One region of the Exiguobacterium sp. s40 genome, then DNA from elsewhere that is predicted to be linked to it. Evidence: riboswitches for the same ligand, from Rfam matches in the RefSeq annotation. Region 1 holds a riboswitch; each other region holds the start of a gene.

Region 1 (2,267 bases):
ACGTGTTGCAAAATGGATGTAGCGACGTCACGTCGAAACGCGGTCGCCCCGACACCGACCGGATCGAAGACGACCGGCCGGCTCGATTCATTCGCCGCCTGTCCGGCTCGAATCATCGTACGTTCCGTCGTCGCATCGAGTGTGCCGATATTGAGTACGAGCGCATCGCTCGCAGACGCCATGTCCGCGACTTCTTCGACGGCTGACGCCATCACCGGCGCAGCGCCGATGGCGAGCAACCCGTTCGCCGAAAAGTTAGCGACGACGATATTCGTAATGTTATGGATGAGTGGCCGTTCGGCTCTGACTTTGTCCCATAAGTCGCGCTTCATCGTGTCACCCCCGCCGGTAAATCCCACGACTCGAGCGTCCACGCCATTTCCCAAAACGCATGTTCATAATAACAACTCTTCAAGAACAGCTGTTGATACCGGACCCGTTCTTCCGCTGTAGCTTGTCCGGCGAGCACGTCGAGCCGTTCAATCTGTTCCTCGACGAGATCGCGGAACCATTCCGAACCGTACGTCGCAATCCACGTCGCATAGATCGGATGATCGGGTGTCGCATCTTTCATTCGTTCCCCAATCTCATAATAGACCCAGTAGCACGGCAAAATCGACGCGAGCACGTCGCCGAGCGTCGGACCGGCCTGTTGCATATGGAGCGCATAGGCGTAAGCCGTTGGAGCGGGCTCAAACGTTGCCCACTCTGCCTCCGTCACGTCGAGCAAGGTGAAAAACTCACGGTGCAACGCATGCTCCGCTTCAATCGTATGAAGCGCGTGCGTCAAAAAGCGGCTCGCTACTTCCATGTTCGGGGCGAGGGTCGCGCCTTTCGCCTGCACTTTGGAGAACTGGTTCAAATAATATGAGTCTTGCATGACGTAATGCCGAAATTTCGCCTCGTCGAGTTCACCCGTTCCGAGCTCGCGGACGAACGGATGGTCAAAGCTGGCTTGAAACAAGGCATCGGCCTCTTGTCGAAGATGTGCGGTGAATGTCATTCATGTCTCCTCCTTTGTGATAAAAAAAGACGCCGCCTCCCATAACGGAAGCGGCGTCGGATTTACACAAAGTGTACGAGAACAATCGGTTCGCCCACTTCCCTACGCTAGCGTGAACTAGATCAGGTTCAAAGGGTCTGGACCTCGTCCATCTCAGCCGCGTCACGCGACTCCCCTAGTGGTAAACATTATGAAATTCGGTCGTCTACGACCACATCATATCAGTCTTTATCTTTGTTGAAAACCCTTTATCGCGAGAAGTGACGGTTCAACAACGTCCCCATTTGGGAGAACCGTTCGGTACCAAGCTTGCGTCGATTCGAGGCCGCGAACACGTAATAATCGACTTTGCCCATGTAATAGATCAAACGCAGGCCGGCCAAGAAGAACGTGATTGTCGTGCTGACGGCAAAGCCGACGCCGTACCAATCGATGCCGCGCGGCAAGAGCAAGAGCGTGAACAACGCATTCAACGTGAAGAACGAGATGTTGACGAACAATGCCCCGCGTCGATCCTCGAAATAGAGCAACAACAACGTCAAGATGAGAATCATCGCGTTCGCGAACGCCGCGAGCGTCGTCATCCGAAAGATTTGACCGATCTCATCCGGGACGCCGATCCAACCGACGAACACGCCTGCCATGAGGATGGCGAACAACGTCACGACGCCTTGGCTGCGCGCGAGTCGAATCAACTCATTTTTCAGCACCGACGTCATCGTCTGTTTCGCCTTCTCGATTTGATGGAGCGCCCCGCCGTAGTTGATCAATCCATAAAACGTGCGATAGCGCTCATAAAACCGGGTCTCGACGGCGACGATGAACAAGAGCTGCGTCGGGATGATCGTCAAGTAGGACCAAAAGATGGCCGTGTCATAATACGGGTTGAACAAGAACGAGTCCGCGATGATCACACGTCCTTCACCGAACCAGATGATGAAATTCGTGACCCAAATCCCGAGCACGTACAACACGCCGATGGCGAACAAGTCTGGATAGCGGTCGAAGTACTTGAAGTACGAGAACTCTTTCACCGCGTAACGGAGCGGGAACGTCCGGAGCATCGCGAAGAACAACCCGAACAACGTCACAATCATCCCGACCGTGAAACCGAGCAACAGCTCGAGACTCGACGGATTGACCATGAGACGGCTAATCGCATAGACGCTCCCGACCGAGATGAGTCCGCCGAGCAAGAAGCTATAGGCCACCGCTTGATAATACTTGGCGGCACTCAAGAACAAGAACATGACCCAGATGACAT
Region 2 (2,267 bases), on a different contig from region 1:
CACGATCAAATCCGCTGATTCGCAGGCCCACTCGTTCGAAATCGTGAGCGCCTCATGGCTGACGACATCGTGACGGTCGAGCGGATATTTGACGCCGCGGATTGACACGTTCGCCCGCTTCCACGGGATGAGCGACAAATAATGATCGGCTTGACGTGGGAGCTCGTGACGCCCAGCTCCAACAAGACGAACGGTTTGCCCCGCCGTGAACAAACGCATCTCTGGATATGCCTCGAGCAGCCCGATATTGCCGAGCGTCATATCGAGGCGTCCACCGAGAGCGCCGTATACGAGCATCTCCGTCGCCCCGTGTCCACGGGCCGCCTCGAGCGCGATCTCGAGGTCGGTCACGTCTTTTTCAGATGGATAACGGACGGCGTCAATCGGCACTTCGCCCGTGAAGGAGTCGAAATCGCCGACGACGAGATCCGGGTTCAGCCCGTGGTTCAACAGTGTCTCGTACCCCCCGTCGACGCCGATGATATAATCGACGTCACGCGGGAGTCCCGAGATTGGTTCCGGGCTGGCCGCCACAATCAACACCCGCATTAGCGGAGGCCCCGGGTCGCGAGCGTGGCGAAACGTGGTGCCGAGACGAACAAGAGAACGAGGACGACGGCCGACACGAGGAAGGACGGCAACATATACGTCATGTTATAAGCGAACGAATAGGCGACGACCGGCCCTTCCGCGTACTCGGCGAAGAAGACAATCCCTGATAAGACGTGGGCGCCGTAGCGAAGCAAAGAACCGAGGAGCGCCCCGATCACCAAGTAGACGACGAGCGTCTTTTTCGCCTCGTCCTTGGCGGCCCGTTTCACTTGACCAGCGAACAGTCCGGCCATCCCGACGACACCGTAAGCGAACGTGTAGTCGAGCAGGAACTGGACCGGTGTGAAAATGTAAGCCCCGAACAGCAGTTGCAACGTTCCGACGAGCGCTCCTGTCGCCAGTCCGCCTTTTAATCCATGGCGGTACGCCATCACAAAGATCGGCAACATCGCCAGGCTGATCGATCCGCCCTGCGGCATCCGGAACGGGATGAGCAAATCAAAGATCAAGCCGAGTGCGGCGAACAATGAGATTTCAATGAGCGCCTGTAGTTTTAAACGTTGTTTCATCTTATTCCCTCCTTATTGTATGAGCGAACGACAAAAAGCAGCATGACGTAAACGCCATGCTGCTATCGAGTAGCAACGTGCATTTTCGCCACATCCCTACGTCCGTGTGAACGGAACAGGTTCAAAGGGTTAGCAAATGCCTCTCAGCCACAGAATGTGACACCCCTTGCGACAATATTTGTTGTTCTATCGACAATTATACACGAGAAGCGTGACGAATGCTATCGATTGCGTCTTTATAGCTCGGCTCGTTATAGATGGCTGAACCAGCCACGAGCACATCAGCGCCAGCGTCGATGCATAATTTCGCCGTCTCAGCGTTGACACCGCCGTCAATCTCGATTTCAAAGTCGAGACGACGCACTTGGCGCATCTCGCTCAGCGCCGCGATTTTCGGGACGACCGATTCGATGAATGCCTGGCCCCCAAAGCCAGGGTTCACCGTCATGAGGAGCACCATGTCGACGTCACCGAGCACGTGTTCAATCGACGACAGCGGCGTATGCGGATTCAAGACGACACCACACTTGGCGCCGGCCGCTTTGATTTGTTGCAACACGCGATGCAAATGATTCGTCGCTTCAACGTGAACCGTGACGATATCCGCCCCGGCCTTGATGAAATCTTCGACGAACCGTTCGGGCTGGTCGATCATCAAATGGACGTCTAACACCATGTCCGACTTCTTCCGTAAGCTCGCTAACACCGGGAGACCGATCGAGATGTTCGGGACGAATTGACCGTCCATGACGTCAAAATGGATGTAATCCGCTCCGGCCTCTTGGACCGCCTTCACTTCTGCCTCTAAATTGGCGAAGTCCGCCGCTAAAATCGATGGTGCAATTTTAATCATGTCAGTACCTCCGTTGTCTATCGTTTAACTCTGCCATAAACGTAACATAATTCTCATAGCGGGTGGAAGCGATTTCTCCCGCCTCGACGGCCGCTTTGACGGCACAACCTGGTTCGTTCAAATGGGCACAACCGCGGAATTTACAGTCATCATGCCGCTCGACGAACTCAGGGAAACACCAGCGCATCTCTTCGACTTCGAGTTCTTCTGGGAACTCAAGGCTCGAGAAACCAGGCGTATCGGCCACGAGCCCGTCAGCGAGCGTGATCAGCGTGACGTGACGCGTCGTGTGC
Region 3 (2,267 bases), on a different contig from region 1:
AGAGCTTGCGAACGACCGGGACCTCGACGGAATCATCATCGAGTCGTCCGGTATCTCAGAGCCGATCCCGGTCGCCCAAACGTTTACATATGCCGATGACGCCCTCGGCATCGATTTGACGAGCCGAGTCTATATCGATGCGATGGTGAGCGTCGTCGATGCGTTTCGGTTCTTAAAAGATTTCAACTCAGGCGAGTCGCTCCATGAACGCAAGCAGGCGATTGAGGCGACAGACGTCCGCGAAGTCGTCGACCTGCTCGTCGACCAAGTCGAATTCGCCGATATCATCGTCTTGAACAAGGCGGATCGCGTGAACGAGACCGAACTCGGCGAGATGACCAGACTGTTGAAGGCGCTCAACCCGACCGCGAAGCTGTTGACGTCTGTCCATGCGAACGTGGAATTGACCGAGCTGTTGGATGTCAATTTGTTCGATTTCGAACAGGCGATGCATGCGGCCGGGTGGATTCAAGAACTTGAGACAGATGTGCACACGCCGGAGACGGAAGAATACGGCATCAGTTCATTCGTCTATCGTCGGCGTCGGCCGTTCCACCCGGAGCGTCTCCATGCCTGGATCGAGGCGTTTCCGGAAGAAATCGTCCGCGCGAAAGGGTTCTTATGGATTGCTTCCCGGAACGACCTCGCCTGTCTGTTTTCACAAGCGGGCTACGCCTCGACGCTCGAACATGCCGGGCGCTGGCTCGCGACGCTTCCGGAAGATGAGCGTCGTCACATGTTCGCGGCCGAACCGGAACTCGCCGCCGACTATGTCGAACCGTACGGGGACCGACAGACGGAGCTCGTCTTGATCGGGCAGCGGATGGATCGAGCCATCATCGAACAAGAGCTCGATCACTGTCTGCTGACAGATGAGGAGATGGCGCTGGATTGGTCGACGCTCCGGGACACACTTCCGGGGAACGAGGTCGTCACGTTCTCATAAGACCGTTTACAAAATGAAAGCGGTCGTCTATACTGATTCTTGCATGAACAACCGCATACATTGGACTACACTAGGGGTGCTTCGGCTGAGATGTGAGCATGGCTCCAATCCCTTATGACTCGATCCGGGTAATACCGGCGTGAGGAAGTGTGGCACTTTTTCTAATGGATTAAAATTGGACGAGTGGCCGCATTCTCATGGATGCGGCTTTTTTGTGTACACATAATAAGGGGGAATAGAACATGAACAAACAATGTGGAACGAGCCCGATCGTCGGGTTCCGCGTTACACTGAGCCCGATGACGACTGATTTCGTGAGCATCATCAAAGGGGCGTTGAAGGAGACGGATTTACAAAACGTCTGGCGACATACCGATGACGTGTCGACGGTCATCCGTGGACGAAGTGAGCATGTATTCGATGTGGCTAAGGCCGTGCTGTCACACGCGACAAAGACAGGGGAACATGTGTCGATGAGCGGGACGTTCTCGGTCGGGTGTCCAGGGGATACGGCCGGAGATGAAGTGCTCGTTGTGTCGAGCGAACCGCTTAATGGTCCCGTCAGTCCGCAATATGTCTCCTCACAGTTCGCGCTCTATCCGCTCGGTGATGACGACTATATGGACATCATCTACGAAGAAATCGCTTTTGCGAAAGAGCGAAGTGTCTTCAATGACTCGATGCATTACGCCTCAGGTATACATGGGGACATCGAGCCGGTGTTCGCTTTCTATGAGGCGACGTTTGAACGCGTCCGACAGAAGACAAGCCACGTCGTCATGACGGTGACGTTCAGCGTGAACAGTCCGTCACATGAGGGACGTATGGATGCTTAAATCGTGGAAGTTAAAAGAGATCGTCTTGTTGTCGATTTTATCGGTCGTATTCGCGGTGGTCTATTTGGCGTTCGTCCATGCTGGGAACTTGTGGGCCGGTCTGATTGGACCAATCGCCTACGAATGGATTTTTGGGATATGGTTCATCGTCTCGATTATCGCAGCTTATATCATTCGCAAGCCTGGGGCTGCATTCTTGTCCGAAGTGCTTGCGGCGACGATTGAGATGATGATTGGCAACGCCATCGGACCGCGCATCATTTTAGTCGGGATCGTTCAAGGGATCGGCGCCGAAGCGGCGTTCGCTTTGACGGGTTATAAACGCTATGATCTTTGGGTGCTCATGCTCGCCGGATTCAGTGCTGCTGTGACAAGTTTCGCATATACGTACGTCATGGGAGGGCTCAATGCCCTCAGTCCGACATATGTAGCTACGATGTTCGCACTACGCGCAACGAGCGGGATGTTGATTGCTGGTCTGGGCG

What was found. Region 1 has a riboswitch for thiamine pyrophosphate ahead of tenA (thiaminase II). Riboswitches for the same ligand answer to the same signal wherever they lie in the genome.
Region 2: it holds a riboswitch for thiamine pyrophosphate, as region 1 does, so the genes downstream of both, thiT (energy-coupled thiamine transporter ThiT) here and tenA (thiaminase II) in region 1, are expected to answer to the same signal.
Region 3: it holds a riboswitch for thiamine pyrophosphate, as region 1 does, so the genes downstream of both, KNP02_RS06485 (YkoF family thiamine/hydroxymethylpyrimidine-binding protein) here and tenA (thiaminase II) in region 1, are expected to answer to the same signal.

Annotation. Positions count from the first base shown of each region.
Region 1 is NZ_JACSLC010000011.1:12,842-15,108, forward strand. Features, by position in the region: gene thiM (hydroxyethylthiazole kinase) at 1-332, opposite strand, end outside; gene tenA (thiaminase II) at 329-1,003, opposite strand; TPP riboswitch at 1,086-1,190, opposite strand; gene pelG (exopolysaccharide Pel transporter PelG) at 1,252-2,267, opposite strand, start outside.
Region 2 is NZ_JACSLC010000004.1:98,019-100,285, reverse strand. Features, by position in the region: gene KNP02_RS05100 (thiamine diphosphokinase) at 1-549, opposite strand, end outside; gene thiT (energy-coupled thiamine transporter ThiT) at 549-1,121, opposite strand; TPP riboswitch at 1,198-1,298, opposite strand; gene rpe (ribulose-phosphate 3-epimerase) at 1,318-1,974, opposite strand; gene rsgA (ribosome small subunit-dependent GTPase A) at 1,976-2,267, opposite strand, start outside.
Region 3 is NZ_JACSLC010000005.1:119,450-121,716, forward strand. Features, by position in the region: gene KNP02_RS06480 (GTP-binding protein) at 1-946, shown strand, start outside; TPP riboswitch at 1,009-1,109, shown strand; gene KNP02_RS06485 (YkoF family thiamine/hydroxymethylpyrimidine-binding protein) at 1,189-1,782, shown strand; gene KNP02_RS06490 (ECF transporter S component) at 1,775-2,267, shown strand, end outside.